Linked DNA regions of Microbaculum marinisediminis. The protein of the gene in region 3 binds, or shares a complex with, the protein of the main gene of each other region. Links are inferred from orthologs where the notes say so. Each region holds a gene or a part of one and is shown on either strand. Other genes may lie near its edges. The genes, in order: MUB46_RS20025, MUB46_RS03205, dnaN and MUB46_RS15035.

What was found.
Region 1: the proteins of dnaN (region 3) and MUB46_RS20025 are in contact, whole or in part, in a cryo-EM structure (PDB 8GIZ), measured with the Escherichia coli proteins. The link is inferred for Microbaculum marinisediminis from one-to-one orthologs.
Region 2: the proteins of dnaN (region 3) and MUB46_RS03205 are in contact, whole or in part, in a cryo-EM structure (PDB 8GIZ), measured with the Escherichia coli proteins. The link is inferred for Microbaculum marinisediminis from one-to-one orthologs.
Region 4: the proteins of dnaN (region 3) and MUB46_RS15035 are in contact, whole or in part, in a solved structure (PDB 1OK7), measured with the Escherichia coli proteins. The link is inferred for Microbaculum marinisediminis from one-to-one orthologs.

Annotation. Positions count from the first base shown.
Region 1 is NZ_JALIDZ010000010.1:173,046-175,815, forward strand. It holds MUB46_RS20025 (DNA polymerase III subunit delta'), read left to right. Parts: upstream 1-739; coding sequence 740-1,801; downstream 1,802-2,770. Other genes in the region: MUB46_RS20015 (D-alanyl-D-alanine carboxypeptidase family protein), read left to right, coding at 1-16; tmk (dTMP kinase), read left to right, coding at 26-736; metG (methionine--tRNA ligase), read left to right, coding at 1,854-2,770. UniProt on the Escherichia coli protein: Part of the beta sliding clamp loading complex, which hydrolyzes ATP to load the beta clamp onto primed DNA to form the DNA replication pre-initiation complex.
Region 2 is NZ_JALIDZ010000001.1:634,091-638,725, forward strand. Bases 918-3,785 are described here. They hold MUB46_RS03205 (DNA polymerase III subunit gamma/tau), read left to right. Parts: upstream 918-1,364; coding sequence 1,365-3,206; downstream 3,207-3,785. Other genes in these bases: MUB46_RS03195 (HIT family protein), read right to left, coding at 918-1,029; MUB46_RS03210 (YbaB/EbfC family nucleoid-associated protein), read left to right, coding at 3,222-3,548; MUB46_RS03215 (SDR family oxidoreductase), read right to left, coding at 3,568-3,785. Outside these bases: nudC (NAD(+) diphosphatase), read right to left, coding at 1-500; more of MUB46_RS03195, read right to left, coding at 613-917; more of MUB46_RS03215, read right to left, coding at 3,786-4,449; tRNA epoxyqueuosine(34) reductase QueG, read right to left, coding at 4,500-4,635. UniProt on the Escherichia coli protein: Part of the beta sliding clamp loading complex, which hydrolyzes ATP to load the beta clamp onto primed DNA to form the DNA replication pre-initiation complex.
Region 3 is NZ_JALIDZ010000004.1:145,468-150,158, reverse strand. What follows is about bases 1,098-4,021. They hold dnaN (DNA polymerase III subunit beta), read left to right. Parts: upstream 1,098-1,962; coding sequence 1,963-3,081; downstream 3,082-4,021. Other genes in these bases: recF (DNA replication/repair protein RecF), read left to right, coding at 3,231-4,021; dnaA (chromosomal replication initiator protein DnaA), read left to right, coding at 1,098-1,825. Also shown: MUB46_RS09570 (rhodanese-like domain-containing protein), read left to right, coding at 1-189; more of dnaA, read left to right, coding at 254-1,097; more of recF, read left to right, coding at 4,022-4,391; MUB46_RS09550 (LysE family translocator), read left to right, coding at 4,579-4,691. UniProt on the Escherichia coli protein: Confers DNA tethering and processivity to DNA polymerases and other proteins. Acts as a clamp, forming a ring around DNA (a reaction catalyzed by the clamp-loading complex) which diffuses in an ATP-independent manner freely and bidirectionally along dsDNA.
Region 4 is NZ_JALIDZ010000006.1:279,715-284,293, forward strand. The notes cover bases 1,768-4,579. They hold MUB46_RS15035 (DNA polymerase IV), read right to left. Parts: upstream 3,913-4,579; coding sequence 2,623-3,912; downstream 1,768-2,622. Other genes in these bases: MUB46_RS15030 (cell envelope integrity EipB family protein), read left to right, coding at 1,773-2,594; MUB46_RS15040 (ROK family protein), read right to left, coding at 3,979-4,579. Outside these bases: MUB46_RS15015 (GNAT family N-acetyltransferase), read right to left, coding at 1-383; MUB46_RS15020 (glycerophosphodiester phosphodiesterase), read right to left, coding at 410-1,153; MUB46_RS15025 (RidA family protein), read right to left, coding at 1,162-1,626. UniProt on the Escherichia coli protein: Poorly processive, error-prone DNA polymerase involved in translesion repair and untargeted mutagenesis. Copies undamaged DNA at stalled replication forks, which arise in vivo from mismatched or misaligned primer ends.

The DNA.
Region 1 (2,770 bases), on a different replicon or contig from region 3:
GGCGACGAAGAACTAGGCGCGCACGATGGGGGCGGCGCCGGGCAAGTTCATCAGCTTCGAGGGCGGCGAGGGAACCGGCAAGTCGACGCAGATCAAGCGGCTCGCCGGGAAACTTCGCGGCCTCGGGATCGACGTCGTCGAAACCCGGGAGCCGGGCGGCACCAAGGGCGCCGAGATCGTGCGCCGCACGATCCTGTCCGGCCGGGTCGAGGCGCTGGGACCGTTCGCCGAGGCGCTGCTGGTGAATGCCGCCCGCGACGACCACCTGAACGAAGTGATCCGTCCTGCGCTGAAAGCGGGCAAATGGGTCCTGTGCGACCGGTTCGCCGATTCCACGCGCGCCTATCAGGGCACGCTGGGCGGCATCGACCGGCGGCTGCTCGAGGCCTTCGAGACGGCGGTCATCGGCGATGACTGGCCGGATCTGACGCTGATACTCGACCTCGATCCGCACATCGGCCTGGAGCGCGCCCGCGCCGTGACGCGCGCCGAGAACGGCGGCCCCGGCGGCGACCGTTTCGAGGACGTGGACCTGGAGAGCCACCGCAAGCTCCGCGACGCCTTTCTGGCGATCGCCCGCAGGGAGCCGGAGCGCTGCGTTGTCATCGACGCATCCGAGTCGATCGACGCAGTCGGCGCGGCGATCTGGACGGCCGTCGCGGATCGGATTGCCTTGCCTGGCAAGGACAACGCCGGGACAAAGGCTCCTGGAACACGAACCAACGCGGCCTCCTGACCGATGACTGCAACGATCCCGCCGGATTTCTCCATCTCCCCACCGGAGGCCGCCGCGTGCCTGATCGGCCATGACGACGCCGAGGCGGCCCTGTTGAGCGCCTACAAGTCGGGCCGACTGCATCACGCCTGGCTGGTCGACGGGCCGGAAGGCGTCGGCAAGGCGACGCTCGCCTACCGGTTCGCCCGCTTCCTGTTGGGCCATCCCGATCATGGCGAGGACGCGGTCCAGGCCGCGCGGGATCTCACCGTTCCGGCGGACGATCCGGCCGCCCGGCAGATCCGCGCCCGGTCCCATCCCGATCTCATCGTCCTGCAACGCCCCCGCGACGAGGAGGGGAGGGCGACGGCAACCGTGATTTCCGTTGATCAGGTCCGCAAGGTCGCCCGCTTCCTGTCGACCACATCGGCGACGGGGGGATGGCGAGTCGTGATCGTCGACACCGCCGACGACTTCAACCGCTCGTCTGCGAACGCGCTTCTGAAGATGCTGGAGGAACCGCCGCAGCGCGCCGTTTTCCTGCTCCTTTCCGGTTCGCCGGGCCGTCTGCTGCCGACGATACGGTCGCGGTGCCGGCGGCTTGCGCTGAAGCCGCTGGATACCGCGACGGTCGCGGAGGCGCTTCGTATCGCCGGGGTAGGGCAGGACGACGACGCCCGCGCGACGGCGGCCGCGCTGTGCGGCGGAAGTCTCGGCAAGGCCATGGATCTCGCCACCCAGGAGGCGGTCGAGACCATCCATGCGGTCAACAAGCTTCTCGCCGACATGCCGCGGCACGACCCGGTCGCCGCGCAGAAGCTGGCCGAAGCGCTTGGACGGCGCGGTGCGGAGGATCGCTACCGTATGGCGACCTCGCTGCTCACCGACGCGATCGCGGGCCGGATGCGCAAAGCGGCCCGTGCCGGCGCCCAGCCCCACGTTCTTGCGCCTTGGGCGGAGGTATGGGAAAAGGTCACGCAAGCGCTCGCCGAGGCCGAAAGGCTCAATCTCGACCGCACGCTAACCCTTCTGTCGGTGTTCCGTATCGTATCCACCGCGACTTCGCTCGACGCGGCTCGCGTCTGAAAGGACGCCGCGGAAACGAACGGCGCGCCGGCACTTGTCCGTAAGGCCAGTCATGACGTCCAAATTCTACATCACGACCGCGATCTCCTATCCCAACGGCGCCCCCCATATCGGGCATGCTTACGAGGCCATGGCGACGGACGCGATCGCGCGGTTCATGCGGCTGGACGGGCGCGACGTCTATTTCCTGACCGGCGTCGACGAGCACGGCATGAAGATGGCGCAGACGGCGGCCAAGGAAGGGCTGACCCCGCGCGAACTCGCCGACCGCAACACGCCGCTTTTCGAGAAGATGGTCACGTCGCTCGAGTGCTCGAACGACGACTTCATCCGCACGACCGAGCCGCGCCACCACACCTCGTCCCAGGCGATCTGGGAGCGCATGGTCGAGGCAGGCGACATTTACCTCGGCACCTATTCCGGCTGGTACTCGGTGCGCGACGAAGCCTATTACGCCGAATCCGAGACGACCGTTCGCGAGGACGGTGTTCGGATCGGCCCCAATGGCACACCCGTCGAGTGGACCGAGGAGAACAGCTATTTCTTCCGTCTGTCGGCGTTCCAGGACCGGCTGCTGAAGCTCTACGAAGACCATCCCGACTTCATCATGCCGAAGGAGCGCTACAACGAGGTCGTCAGCTTCGTGAAGGGCGGCCTGCAGGACCTGTCGGTCTCGCGCACGACGTTCGACTGGGGCGTGAAGGTTCCCGGCGACGAAAAGCACGTGATGTACGTCTGGGTCGACGCCCTGACGAACTACATCACCGGCGTGGGATATCCCGATACCGACGGCGAGACGTTCCGGAAGTGGTGGCCTGCCGACCTCCATGTCATCGGCAAGGACATCGTGCGGTTTCATACAGTCTACTGGCCGGCATTCCTGCTCTCGGCCGGTGTCGCGCCGCCGAAGCGCGTCTTCGCGCACGGCTTCCTGTTCAACCGCGGCGAGAAGATGTCGAAGTCGGTCGG
Region 2 (4,635 bases), on a different replicon or contig from region 3:
CCGGCGCAATCGCGCCGATAGCCGCCGTCGCGCATCCGCGTCGGCGCCCCGCAGCGGGCGCAGAAGCCGTTGCGGGCATGCCAGTCGAGCATGCTTTTCGCCTGGGCGATGGGGCCCAGCATTGCCGGCGCCACGATGCCCTGCACCGCGATCGAGCGTACGTCGATCGCCTTCAGGTTGCCGTCGCCGAACGGCGTCTCGCCCGCCTGCTCCTCGGCCGGCACCTCGGCAACCGGGACGGCGAACATCGCGCGGTCGCCCTCGAGCCCCAGGAACACCGCGCGGGACCGGTCGGCGTCGAGCGCTGCGGCCGCGGCCGCATCGAAGACCGGGTCCGGTTCGGCGCCGTCGGCAACGGCAAAGAGCGGCTTGTCGCCGGCAAACAGCAGATAGCGCGCGCCGGCCCGCGCGGCATCCAGCCAGGCGTCGTCGCCGCGCCTGTCTGCGGCGCGGTCGAGCAGGCTCCCGCTGTAGCCGGTGCGCAGGCTGCGTTCGAGCATGGAGAATTCCTTTCAGCCTGGCCCTTTCAAACGGGCCCTGTCAGCCCGGCCCTGTCAGGCTGGCGCGAACGGTCGCACGCGCGCCCCGGGGCGGGCAAGTCGCGTCGCGCCCTCACCGGCCCTGAAACGCGTCGGAGAGCTTTTCGATCAGGTCGACCCGGGCGTCCTTGTCGTAGGCCTTGCGCGGCACAGCGCCCCAGACCGGGCCGGGCCAGGCCTCGTCATCGCGAAACCGGGCGATGACATGGACGTGCAGTTGCGCGACCTGGTTGCCGAGCGCGGCGACATTGAGCTTCTCGGCGCCGGTCACGGACCGCAGCGCCGCGCTGGCCATCGCGATCTCGTCCATCAGCCGATGGCGGGTTTCCGGCTCCAGATCGACGATCTCGATGGCGTCCGGCGTCCGCGGCACCAGGACGAGCCACGGGAAGTTGGCGTCGTTCATCAGCCGCACCTCGCACAGGTCCAGCATGGCGACGGGAATCGTGTCGGCGGCGAGGCTCGAATGAAGGCTGAAGGTGACGCTCATCGGAATTCGGTCTCCGGATTTCGGGTGATTCCCCTGGAACCGCGTCCGGGATCATCGGTGGTGAGGCCGGTACCGGCAAGGATTTTCGGTGGAAAGCGGCGCAATCCGCACGGATCGGGCCAACGGGGTTGCGTCGGCGCGCGCCAAGTCTGATATAGTCGTGTCAGGGAGGTTGGCGGCGGACGAGCCGCTCGCCAACCGGGTCAGGTCCGGAAGGAAGCAGCCCTAACGAGTACTGGTTCGGGTTGTCGTCCAGCCTCCCACTTTAATCCTAAGCAAAACCGGCATCGCATGCCGGCGCCGCAGGCCCTTTTCGGCGCGAGCAGGGACGCTTCATGGATCAGCGAACACCGGACGATTCGACGGTCGCGCCCGCCGGATATCGTGTGCTCGCGCGCAAGTACCGGCCCTCCAGCTTCGACGACCTGATCGGCCAGGAGCCGATGGTGCGCACCCTGCGCAACGCCTTCGAGACCGGGCGGATCGCGCAGGCCTACATGCTCACCGGCGTGCGCGGGGTCGGCAAGACGACGACGGCGCGCATCCTGGCGCGCGCGCTCAACTACGAGCCGAAGGACGGCGGAGGCGCCGGCGACGCGAAGCCCGGGCCGACGCTCGACATGCCTGAGGAGGGCCGGCACTGCCGCGCGATCCTCGAATCGCGCCATGTCGACGTGATCGAGATGGACGCCGCCTCCCATACCGGCATCGACGACATCCGCGAGATCATCGAGGCGGTGCGCTACCGCCCGGCGGAAGCCCGCTACAAGATCTACATCATCGACGAGGTGCACATGCTCTCGAAGGCCGCCTTCAACGGTCTTCTGAAGACGCTCGAAGAGCCGCCGGAGCATGTGAAGTTCATCTTCGCGACGACGGAAATCCGGAAGGTTCCGATCACCGTTCTGTCGCGCTGCCAGCGCTTCGACCTGCGCCGCGTCGACGCCGACCAGCTGGTCAAGCACCTGGAGGGCATCGCCCGGGCCGAGGCCGTCGACGTGGACGACGAGGCCCTGCGCATGATCGCGCGGGCCAGCGAGGGCTCGGTGCGCGATTCGCTGTCCCTGCTAGACCAGGCCATCGCCCATGGCGGCGGCCAGGTGAAGGCGGAGGAAGTGCGCGGCATGCTCGGCGTCGCCGACCGCGCCCGCGTCGTCGACCTGTTCGACAAGGTGATGTCCGGCGACATCGCCGCGGCGCTGAACGAGCTCGACAGCCAGTACGCGGAGGGCGCGGCGCCGGAGATGGTGCTGACCGACCTCGCCGGCTTCGTGCACCTTGTCACCCGCATGCGCATCGTGCCGGCTTCCGCCGAGGACGCGTCGCTGTCCGAGGCCGAGCGCGAGCGCGGCAAGGAATTCGCGGCGCAGATCCCGGTCTCCGAGCTGAGCCGCGCCTGGCAGATCCTGCTGAAGGGCATCGGCGAGGTGGAGAGTTCGCCGCGCCCGCTGGCGGCCGCCGAGATGGTGCTGGTGCGGCTCGCCTACGCCTCGACCCTGCCGAGCCCGGAGGACGTCATCCGCCGGCTCGACGAGGGCGCGCCGGTGGGCAATACGCCGGCGGCTGGTTCGGGCGGCCCGGGCAATCCGGGCGGCGGCGGCGGGGCGAGCGCGGCGGCGCCCGGGCGGTCGGCCTTCAAGCCGACCCTTCCCACCTTCGTGCCGACCAAGGCGACGGCGGGGCCGACTGCCTTGCGCGTCGTGCCGAGCCCGCAGCCGCAGGCGCCGGCCGTCGACCTGCCGCTCCCGCGCACCTTCGAAGCCGTGGTGGCGCTGGCCGAGGAGAAGCGCGACGCCAGGCTGCGCTCGGCGCTGGAGCTGTTCGTGCGCATCGTCCGGTTCGAGCCGGGACGCATCGAAATGTCGCTCGCCGACAACGCGCCTGGCGATCTCGTCCACGATCTGCAGCAAAAACTGTCGGAATGGACCGGAAAGCGCTGGGTCGTCGCGGTTTCGCGCGAACAGGGCGCGCCGACCGTCCGCGAGCAGCGCGAGCAGACCCGCACGGCGCTGATCGATTCAATGCGCCGCGATCCGACCGTGTCGGCGGTGCTGAGCGCGTTTCCGGGCGCCGAGATCGTCGATGTCCGCGCCGAACCGGCCGACGACCCTGCCTCCGACATGCCGGATACCGGTACGGTCGAGACACTGGATTCGCCCGACGACGAAGACGATTGATCCGAAAGGACCGCAATGATGGACTTCATGAAGATGATGAAACAGGCCAAGGAGCTGCAGGCCCGCATGGGCGAGCTTCAGGCCGAGCTCGAGGCGCTGGAGGTCGAGGGCACCGCAGGCGGCGGCCTCGTCACCGTCACGCTGTCGGCCAAGGGCGGCATGCGCGGCCTGAAGGTCGATCCGAGCCTGATCAAGCCGGAAGAAGCCGAGATTCTGGAAGACCTTATCATCGCCGCCCATGCCGACGCGCGGCGCAAGGCCGAAGCGGCCATGGCCGAGAAGATGCAGGACGTCACCGGCGGCCTGCAGTTGCCGCCCGGCATGAACCTGCCCGGCATGTGAGCCGGCGGCCGCGTCGGCGTTACGTCCGTCCGTCGCCGGCTTCGAACAAGGCGTTCAGCCCGTCCCGATAGGTCGGGTACTGCAGTTCGACGCCCAGTTCCTGCTTGATCCTGTCGTTGCGCGCGCGGCGGTTCGCCGAATAGAAGCTCCGCGCCATCGGCGTCAGCTCGGCGTCGTCGAAGGCAATTTCCGGCGGCGGCGCGACCCCCATCAGGTCCGCGGCAAAGGCGATGACGTCCTGCGGCGGCCCGGGCTCGTCGTCGGACAGGTTGTAGACGCCGCCGGCGCGCGGACGCGCCATCGAGGCTTCCAGCACGCCGGCGATATCGGCGACATGGATGCGATTGAAGACCTGGCCGGGCTTCACCAGCCGCCGCGCCTTTCCGGCCTTCAGATTGACCAGCGCGTTGCGGCCCGGCCCGTAGATGCCGGCGATACGGAACAGCATGACCGGGATGCCGGCCTCCTCGCCGAACCGGAGCCAGTCCTGCTCGGCGACGACGCGGCGGGCGTTGCGCGGGCTCACAGGAGCGGTCGCCGCCGTCTCGTCGATCCAGGCGCCGCCGTGATCGCCATAGACGCCGAGCGTCGAGAGATAGCCGAGCCACCGGATCGTGCCCGACCGGGCGGCGAGATCCGCACGGTGGTGGATCAGCACCGGATCGCCCGCCTCTCCCGGCGGGATCGACTGGAGCACGTGCGTCGCGCCGTCGAGCGCCGTCGCCACCTCCGGTCCCGGCGCAGCGCCTTCGAAGACGACCGCCTCCACGCCTTCGGCCCTGAGCGCCTCGACCTTTTCGCGCGTGCGCACACTGCCCGCGACGCGCCAGCCGCCTGAGGTCAGGCGACGCGCGAGCGTCATCGCGGAAAAGCCGAGGCCGAAAATGAAAATCTTATTCATGACGTCCGTACCGAGGGATGATCGTGCCGAATGAAGACGATGCGGGGGGATCACATAGCGCCGGTCAGCGCGGCCTGCCACTCCTCGCGGACCGACGGGTCTTGCTCAGCCGCCTGCCGATGTTCGGCCAGTGCCGCGAACTCGGTCCCCGGCAACAGTCGCGACAACGCCCAGACCGCGGCGCCA
Region 3 (4,691 bases):
GACACGGCACTGTATTTCCTGTGCCGGTCCGGCGGTCGCAGTGCGGCGGCTGCCGCGGCGATGACGGCCGCCGGCTACCGCAACTGCTTCAATGTGGCGGACGGTTTCGAGGGACGTCTCGACGGAACTCGGCACCGCGGGGCCGTAGAAGGCTGGAAGGCTTCGGGTTTGCCTTGGGTTCAATCCTGAGGACGCCCGGCGTTCGGATAACAGGGTCCCGATTTCTGGGGTGTGGTTGGAGAAAGGAAGGAAGATGGACTTGCGAGGACGTGGCGCCTCAGCGCGCCGTCAGGAGGTCGATGAGTTCGACCATCCGGCAGCGCATGCCGGCAGCGTCGCTCTCGAGGGGGCGGACGGATCCAACAACGGCGACGAGGGGCGGACTGTGGGCAAGGGCAGCGGCGATCATGGTGATTCCTGGGGGCGCATAGTCCAGCGTTTACGCGCCGAGTTCGGCGAAGACATCTACCGGAGCTGGTTCCGGGGGCTGGCGTTCGTCGAGCTGTCCGGCATGACCGTGGTGCTTTCGGTTCCCACCCCCTTCCTGCGCATGTGGATCAGAACCAACTACGGCAACCGTCTGCTTGCGCTGTGGCGCGCGGAGAACGGTGGCATCGAGCGCATCGACATTCGGGTGCGCGGCGTGGAGACCGTTCAGCCCGGCGAAAAGCCGGCGATGCCCGCGCTGGTGCGCCGGCCCAAGGAGGAGCGCCCCGTCGAGGCCGCCGGGGCCCGGCTCGGCGCCGTTTCGGCCGCCGCAGAGAGCGCGCTGGAGAGCGCCCCGCTCGATCCGCGCTTCCAGTTCGGTTCCTTCGCGGTCGGTGTCTCCAACAAGATCGCGCACGACACGGCGTTGGCCGTCGCAGCGTCCGGCGCCGAAGGGTCGATGTTCAATCCGCTGTTCATCCACGGTGGCGTCGGTCGCGGCAAGACGCACCTGCTCCATGCCATCGCCTGGAAGGCCGCGGAGGCCAATCCCGGGCGCCGTATCCTCTATATGTCCGCCGACCAGTTCGTGTTCCGCTTCGTCACGGCGCTGCGTTCGGACTCGGCCATTGGCTTCAAGGAAAAGCTGCGCTCGATCGACTTGCTGCTGATCGACGACCTGCAGTTCCTGCAGGGCAAGGCCACCCATCGCGAGTTCGGCCACACCATGAACGCGCTGATCGAGGGCTGCCGTCAGGTTGTCATCGTCGCCGACCGGCCGCCCTCCGAGCTGGACGGTTTCGACGACCGGACCCGCTCGCGCCTTGGCGGCGGGCTCGTCGCCGGCATCGGCAATCAGGAGCTGCCGCTGCGGCGTCAGATTCTCGAGGCCCGCGTCACCACGCTGGCCGAGCGCGGCCAGAAGATCGAGCTGCCTGTCGACGTGCTCGATTTCGTGGCGCGCAACGTCGCCTCGAATGGCCGCGAGCTCGAAGGCGCGCTCAACCGGCTGGCCGCTTACAGCTGCTTTGCCGGGTTGCCGATCACGGTCGAGCTCGCCGAGCGGGCGATCCGCGATCTCGTCGCCGCCCAGGAGCGTCCGCAGATCCGTATCGAGGACATCCAGCGGGTCGTCGCCGTCCACTATCAGGTCAGCCGCTCCGATCTGGTATCCAGCCGGCGCACCCGCGCCATCGTGGTGCCGCGGCAGATCGCCATGTATCTCGCCAAGGTCCTGACGCCGAGATCCCTGCCGGAAATCGGCCGCCGCTTCGGCAACAGGGACCACACAACGGTCCTGCACGCGGTCCGCAAGATCGAAGGCCTGATCGGTCGCGACCAGTCGCTTGCCCGCGATATCGAGTCGCTCAGGCGGCGGATCGAGGACGGGGAGGGCTGAAGCCCTCCCTTTACCTCTCCGGCTCTTGCAAAAGCCGCGCATTCTGGGCAAGTTCACTTCCCTTTCCCCGTAGGGGCATGGGGTGAACACGCCGGCCGGTTTCCCGATCGGTTGGCGAGACGACAGGATTCCTGATCATGCGTGTCACGCTCGAACGCGCCGCGTTCCTAAAGTCGCTCGGTCACGTGCACCGCGTCGTGGAGCGGCGCAACACGATACCGATTCTTTCGAACGTGCTGATCCGAGGCGACGGCGCCGCGTTGCAGCTCAAGGCCACCGATCTCGATATCGAGGTGGTCGAGACGGCGGCCGCGGACGTCTCGCAGGCTGGCGCCACCACCGTGCCGGCCCATGTCGTCTACGACATCGTCCGCAAGCTTCCCGACGGCGCGCAGGTGGCGCTGGAATCGGGGCCGGATTCGAGCACGATCGTCTTGTCGGCCGGCCATGCGCGCTTCTCGCTCCAGACGCTGCCGGAATCCGACTTCCCGGACATCACCGCCGGCGATTTCAGCCATCGCTTCGTCGTGCCGGCGTCGGCGCTGAAGCGGCTGATCGACAAGACCCAGTTCGCCATCTCCCAGGAGGAGACGCGCTACTATCTGAACGGCATCTACCTGCACACCGTCGACGACGGCGAAGGCCTGATGCTGCGCGCGGTGGCGACCGATGGCCATCGCCTTGCCCGTGTCCAGACCGAGGCGCCGGACGGATCCGACGGCATGCCGGGCATCATCGTGCCGCGCAAGACCGTGCAGGAGCTGCAGCGGCTTCTGGAGGACCCGGAAGAGACGGTCGGCATCGAGTTGTCGGCCAACAAGATCCGGTTCACCATCGGCCAGATTGTGCTGACGTCCAAGCTGATCGACGGCACCTTCCCCGACTACGGGCGCGTGATTCCGACCGGCAACGACAAGATCATGAAGGTCGACCGCGAGTCGTTCGCCCGGGCGGTCGACCTCGTGTCGACCGTGTCGAGCGAGCGCGGCCGCGCGGTCAAGCTCGCGATCGGCGACGAGCGCCTGGTGCTGACCGTCAACAACCCCGATTCGGGCAGCGCCACCGAGGAGATTTCCGTCGGCTATTCGGCGGATGCCATCGAAATCGGCTTCAACGCCCGCTATCTGCTCGACATCACCTCGCAGCTCGAATCCGGCGAGGCCCGCTTCGAGTTGGCCGATCCCGGTTCGCCGACGCTGATCTGTGACGAGGACGACCGGTCGTCGCTTTATGTGCTGATGCCCATGCGGGTGTGAGGCGCGGTCCGCATCGCGCAGGAAACGCATCGCGTTTCGGGCGAAAAGCGCGCGCGGCCTGACGCCAAGCGCCGGAGCGCCCGCCGAAACGGGCAGAAGAGAGGGCACCGGCCCTGCCGAGTTCAGGTTTTTCGACGTCCGGATTCTCCTTGGGCGAAGCCGATAGCGGTTCGGGCCGCGACCGGGTTGCGGTCGTCCGCCTGACGCTCACCGATTTCCGCAACTACGCGCATCTGCGGCTCGACCTCGATCCTCGCCCCGTCGTGCTGACCGGCGCCAACGGGGCCGGCAAGACCAATTTGCTCGAAGCCGTATCCTACCTGACGGCCGGCCGCGGGATGCGCGGCGCCCAACTCGACAGCGTGATCCGCTTGGGCGCCGAGGCGTTCGCGGTCGCCGCGACGATTTCGCGTCCCATCGGTCCCGATGAACCCGGCGAGATCGACATCGGCACCGGCTATCGTCGTGGCGACAGTGGCCGTGTCGCCCGCGTCAATCATGAGCCCGCGCCCGCTGTCGGCACGCTTGCCGAGCTCGTTCGCGCCCTCTGGCTCACCCCGTCGATGGACGGCCTGTTCACCGGCCCGGCATCCGACCGGCGCCGCTTCCTCGATCGTCTGGTTCTGACGCTCGATCCGGGGCACGCTTCCCGCGTCGGCGACTTCGAAAAGGCGATGCGCCAGCGCAACCGTCTCCTCGAGGACCAGCGTCCCGACGCGCGCTGGCTCGACGGGATCGAGCAGGCGATGGCCGAGCTCGCCGTGGCGGTCGCTACCGCGCGCGCCCAGGCGATGGCAAGGCTGACCGACGCCCTGAACGAACGCGCCGGCGGCGTCTTTCCCGATCCCGATATCGCCATCGTGGGGGACTTCGAGGCCACCCTCGACGGCCGTGCCGCCGTCGATGTCGAAGCAGAATACCGGGCGGCGCTGCAAGGTGCCCGCCGCCGCGACGCCGCGGCCGGCCGCACGCTGCTCGGTCCGCACCGCTGCGACCTCGCCGTTGCCCACCGCGCCCGCAACGTTCCCGCGGCGCTTGCCTCCACCGGCGAGCAGAAGGGCCTGCTGATCGCCCTGATCCTCGCCCACGCCCGTCTGGTGCGGGAGGCCTCCGGTGGTGTCGCCCCGCTGCTTCTCCTTGACGAGGTCGCCGCCCATCTCGACGACATGCGGCGCGCCGCCCTGTTCGCCGAGATCCTCGCGCTCGGCTCCCAGGCCTGGATGACGGGCACCGATCGCGCGCTGTTCACGGATATCGCCGCCGACTCCCAGGGGTTCGAGGTCGCCAACGGCGCCTTGTCGGCAATCTAGCCGCGATGTCCGCTATAGGCCGCCGGCGCGTGTCGTGCGCGGCTGATGGCGTCGCCGACAGGGCGGCGACGGCGCCCCGGTTCCCGACCGGGACCGGGGTTGCCTCCATGGGGTATAGGGGCATCGCGACCCCGCCACGGCACCGTGGCGCTTCTCCGGCTACGGATTTTGCTGTAGCAAGGTCGTCATGGACTGGACGAGCCTTCTCACCTTCGCCGCGGCGCTTGCGCTTGCCGCGGCCATTCCCGGGCCCGGCGTCGCCGCCGTGATCGCCCGCGCCCTCGGTGCCGGCTTTCGTCC
Region 4 (4,579 bases), on a different replicon or contig from region 3:
GCCCAGCCGTGATCGAACACGTACTCGCCGTAGGAATGGTTCTTCAGATAGCAGGGCATCGCCGCGGCGATGACGCCGCCGTCCGTGCCGCCGTCCGTGCTGTCGTCCGTGCCGCGATCCTCGACCACGAGATGCTGCGGCAACCAGCCGGTCTTCGCTGCAACCGTTCCGGATGCTTCTAAGGAATTCAGAAAAGCATGTGAAACAAATGGGTTATAGGTTTCCTCTGAAGTGATTTCAGAGGGGGTGCGTGACGCAGCCTCGGGCTGCGCCCGGGGATTGGCGCAGGCATCCCAGTCCGCGGCTGGAATGTCGCCCAGCCGGTCCACGACGCGGACCGAAATGGTCCCGCCGCCGGGTTCGGACGATTTCGAACGCGCCATCGCTCAAGTCCCCGCCACGAGATGTTTCAGGCCCGGAACCCCTCGAAGGTGATCTGATCGGCCCAGGTATCGCTGCGCCGGCGCTGTTTTTCGGACCGGACCGTCCAGGTAATCAGCGGCAGGCCGAAGACCCAGCGCAGCGCCATCGGCGCCACCGCCGGCAGGTCGTCCACGCTATACGAAACGAAATGCGGTTTGGTTCGCCAGCCATGGAGAAGATGGCGCAGCCTGAACACGTCCCACCACGTCATTCCTTCGGGTTTGTCCTGCCGGAAGGATTCGGCGACGATCCCGCGCGGCAAAGCCGGAGCGATACGGCGAAACGCATCGACGGTCCCGGGGTCGAACGACATGACCGCGACGCGACCCTCGTAATCCTTCAGGACGTCGGCGATCCGGGCACAGAATTCGGGCATTCCCGTGAAGTCGGTCTTCACCTCGACGATAACCGGCACGTGATCGCTCACCACCGCGAGGAAGTCGCTGAGCGTCGGTATGCGGTCGTCCGTCCCCTTGAAGGCGATGCCGGCCAGTTCTTTGGCCGACAGGGCGGAAACAGGCCCGGAGCCCGTCGTCAGCCGGTCGAGCGTGAAGTCGTGGAAGACGACCGGGACCAAGTCCCGGTCGGGCTGGACGTCGAGCTCGATGGAATAGCCGGCCTCCATCGCCGCCCGCGCCGCCGAAAGCGTGTTCTCGATGACGCCGTTTTTGGCGTCATGCAGCCCGCGATGGGCGATGGGGCGGGCGGTGAGCCAGTCGAGGCCGGCCATGTGATCCCTTAGGCGACCTCGAAGATGCCTTCGACCTCGACGGCGACGCCGAGCGGCAGCGCCGAGGTTCCGACGGCGGCACGGGCGTGCTTGCCCTTGTCGCCGAGCGCCTCGGCGATCAGGTCGGACGCGCCGTTGACGACCTTGGGCTGGTCACGGAAATCGGGCGTGCAGTTGACGTAACCGTTGAGCTTCACGCAGCGCGTCACCTTTTCCAGGTCGCCGACCGCCATCTTCATCACCGCGAGCAGGTTGATGGCGCACAGCCGCGCGGCCGCCATGCCCTGTTCGATGCTGTAGTCGTCGCCGAGCTTGCCGACATGCTCGATCCCGTTCGGTCCCATCGGCACCTGGCCGGAGCAGTAGACGAGGTTGCCGGTCTTCACGAACGGCACGTAGTTGGCGGCAGGCGCCGGCGGCGTGGGCAGGGTGATGCCCATGGCGGCCAGGCGGGATTCGACGGTATCGGACATGCGTAAGTCTCCTAGAGTGTCGGCGCAGTGCCATCGTTGATCCCCGATTTCGCGACGGCATGCAAGGCGCCGCCCCGCGCGCCCTTGTAAAAACATCATGTGATGCGAGATTGTCGAAACATCGGAACGCTGAAGGGATTCGCCTAATGCTCATGCCGCGCCTCGGCCGGTTCGCCTTTGCCGCAACGCTGGTGCTGGTCGCGACACCGCTCCAGGCGGGTGTGCCGACCATCGCCTCGCACCGGGCCGTCTACGACCTCGAGATCGATCGCACCCAGGGCGGGGGCGGTTCGTCGGACATCGAGGGGCGGCTGGTCCTGGAGACGATGGGGTCGGCCTGCGAGGGGTTCACGGTGACGACGCGCTTCGTCACCCGTATCACCGGCACGCGGCGCAGCCTCGTCAACGACCTGCGCTCGACCACCTGGGAGGCCGGCGACGGCTCCAGCTACCGCTTCGTCACGAAGAACTATCTCGACCAGGACCTGGCGGACGAGACCGACGGTATCGCGACACGCGAGGATGGAACGATCACGGTCGACCTGAGCGTCCCCGAGGACGCGGAGTTCTCGCTCGACTCCGAGATCCTGTTCCCGACCCAGCATGTGATGCGCATTCTCCAGGCCGCGGAGTCGGGAGAGAAGATCGTCGCCGCCGACGTCTATGACGGCTCCGATACGGGCCGGAAGACCTATTCGACCACCACCGTGATCGGCGCGCGCCGGGAGCCCGCCGGCGACGAGGGCCAGACCGGAGACGAGGTGCTCGGTGAGCTGGCCAGCTGGCCGGTGACGGTCGCCTACTTCGACAACGATGCGGAGAACAAGGACCTGCCGTCCTACGAGTTCAGCTACGATCTGTTCTCGAACGGCGTCAGCCGCAAGATCGTGCTCGACTATGGCGACTTCACCCTGGTCGGCGACCTGTCCGCGATCGAGTTCCTCGACGCTGAGCCCTGCGAGCAGTAGGGCGGGGCCTGCCCGGGCCTACCCGGAGCTACTTCGACCGGTCCCGCGGCGCGGTCCCCGAAAACGCGATCCCGCGCGTCACGGCGTCGCGGCCGAACTTGTCGCGCACCGCGTCGACGGCGCGTTCCGCGGCCGCACGGCGGGCCGGTCCCGTATCGATGAGGTCGGTCAGGGCGTCGGCGTCCTCGGCACCGAACTCCGAGACGCCGATGCCGATCAGCCGGAACGCGGTGCCGTCGGCGGCGTCGGCGAGCAGCCGCTGGCCGCTTTCGAAGATGCGGTCGGCGAGCTGGGTCGGCGAGGACAGCGTGTGCGAGCGGGTCAGCGTGCGGAACCCGGCCGTCTTGAGCTTCAGCGTCACCGTGCGCCCGCTCAACTGCGCCGTCTTGAGCCGGCGCGAGACCGTTTCGCTCAGGCCCCACAGGATCGTCCTCAATCGGACCGGATCTGAAATGTCATCCTCGAACGTCGTTTCGGAGCTGACGCTCTTGGCCGGCCTGTCGGGTGAGACGCGCCGGTCGTCCTCGCCGCGCGCCAGATGCGCGAGCCGCATCCCCGTCGCGCCGTAGCGCCGCGCCAGGTCGGTTTCCGGTATCCGCTGCAGGTCTCCGATCCTGGTGATGCCGTCCCTGGCCAGCTTCGTTTGCATGGCCGCGCCGACGCCGAAGATCAGGCCGACCGGCTTGTCGCGCAGGAAGTCCAGCGTCTCCGCCTTGCCGATGACCGAGAAGCCGCGCGGCTTCTTCAGGTCGGAGGCGATCTTGGCGAGGAACTTGTTGTGGCTGAGGCCGACCGAGATGGTGATGCCGATCTCGGTCTCGACGCGGTGGGCGAAGCGGACCAGCGTGCTCGCCGGCGCCATGCGATGGACGGCCTGTGTGCCGGTTAGATCGAGGAAGGCCTCGTCGATCGACAGCGGCTCGACCAGCGGCGTCAGCTCCAGCATCAGCGCACGGACTTGGCGGCCGACGGCGGAATACTTCTCCATGTTCGGCTTGATGACGACGGCGTTCGGGCAGAGCTTCAGCGCCTTGAACATCGGCATCGCCGAGCGCACGCCGTCGATGCGGGCGATATAGCAGGCCGTCGACACGACGCCGCGCTTGCCGCCGCCGATGATCAGCGGCCTGTCGGCGAGGCTGGGGTCGTCGCGCTTCTCGATCGCCGCGTAGAAGGCATCGCAGTCCACATGGGCGACGGACAGGTCGAACAGCTCGGCGTGGCGCACGAGCCGGGGCCCGCCGCAGGACGGGCAGCGCGCCGCCCCGTCGGGCGGGCGCGTCGAACAATCGAGGCAGAGAGTGGGCAGTCCCGACATGGCCGTGCCTGGCGAGCGACGAGATCGGCCCGACTATAGCGCGTCGGGCCGTCGGCGGCATCCATCTCAGCGCGAGGGGGCCTCTCCGGTCCACAGCCGCGCCGCGCCGCGCACGCCGCTGGCATCGCCGTGCGCCGGCGGCCGGATGTCGATCTTCGGCTTGTCGGCGAAGACATAGGGCGCCATCGCCGGAGGCACCCGCGCGTAGAGATGGGGAAGTTGTGACAGCCCGCCGCCGAACACGATGACCGCCGGGTCGATGATGTTGGTGATCATCGCCAGCGCCCGGGCGAGCCGCGAAACGTGGCGCTCGAGCGCCGCCTCGCAGGCCGGATCGTCGGCGGCGCGGGCGGCGATCTCGGGACCCGACAGGGCGCGGCCCGTCGCCTGTGCGAAGTCCCGTTCCAGCCCGCTTCCCGACAGCCAGGTCTCCAGGCACCCCAGCCGGCCGCACCAGCAGCGCGGGCCTGGATGCTCCTCGGCGGTGGACCAGGGGAGGGGCGTGTGGCCCCATTCGCCGCCGCAGCGGTTCGGCCCCTCGACGATCCGCCCGCCGACGACCACGCCGCCGCCGCAGCCGGTGCCCATGATGACGCCGAACACGCTGTCCGCGCCCGCCGCGGCGCCGTCGGTGGCCTCGGACAGGGCAAAGCAGTTGGCGTCGTTG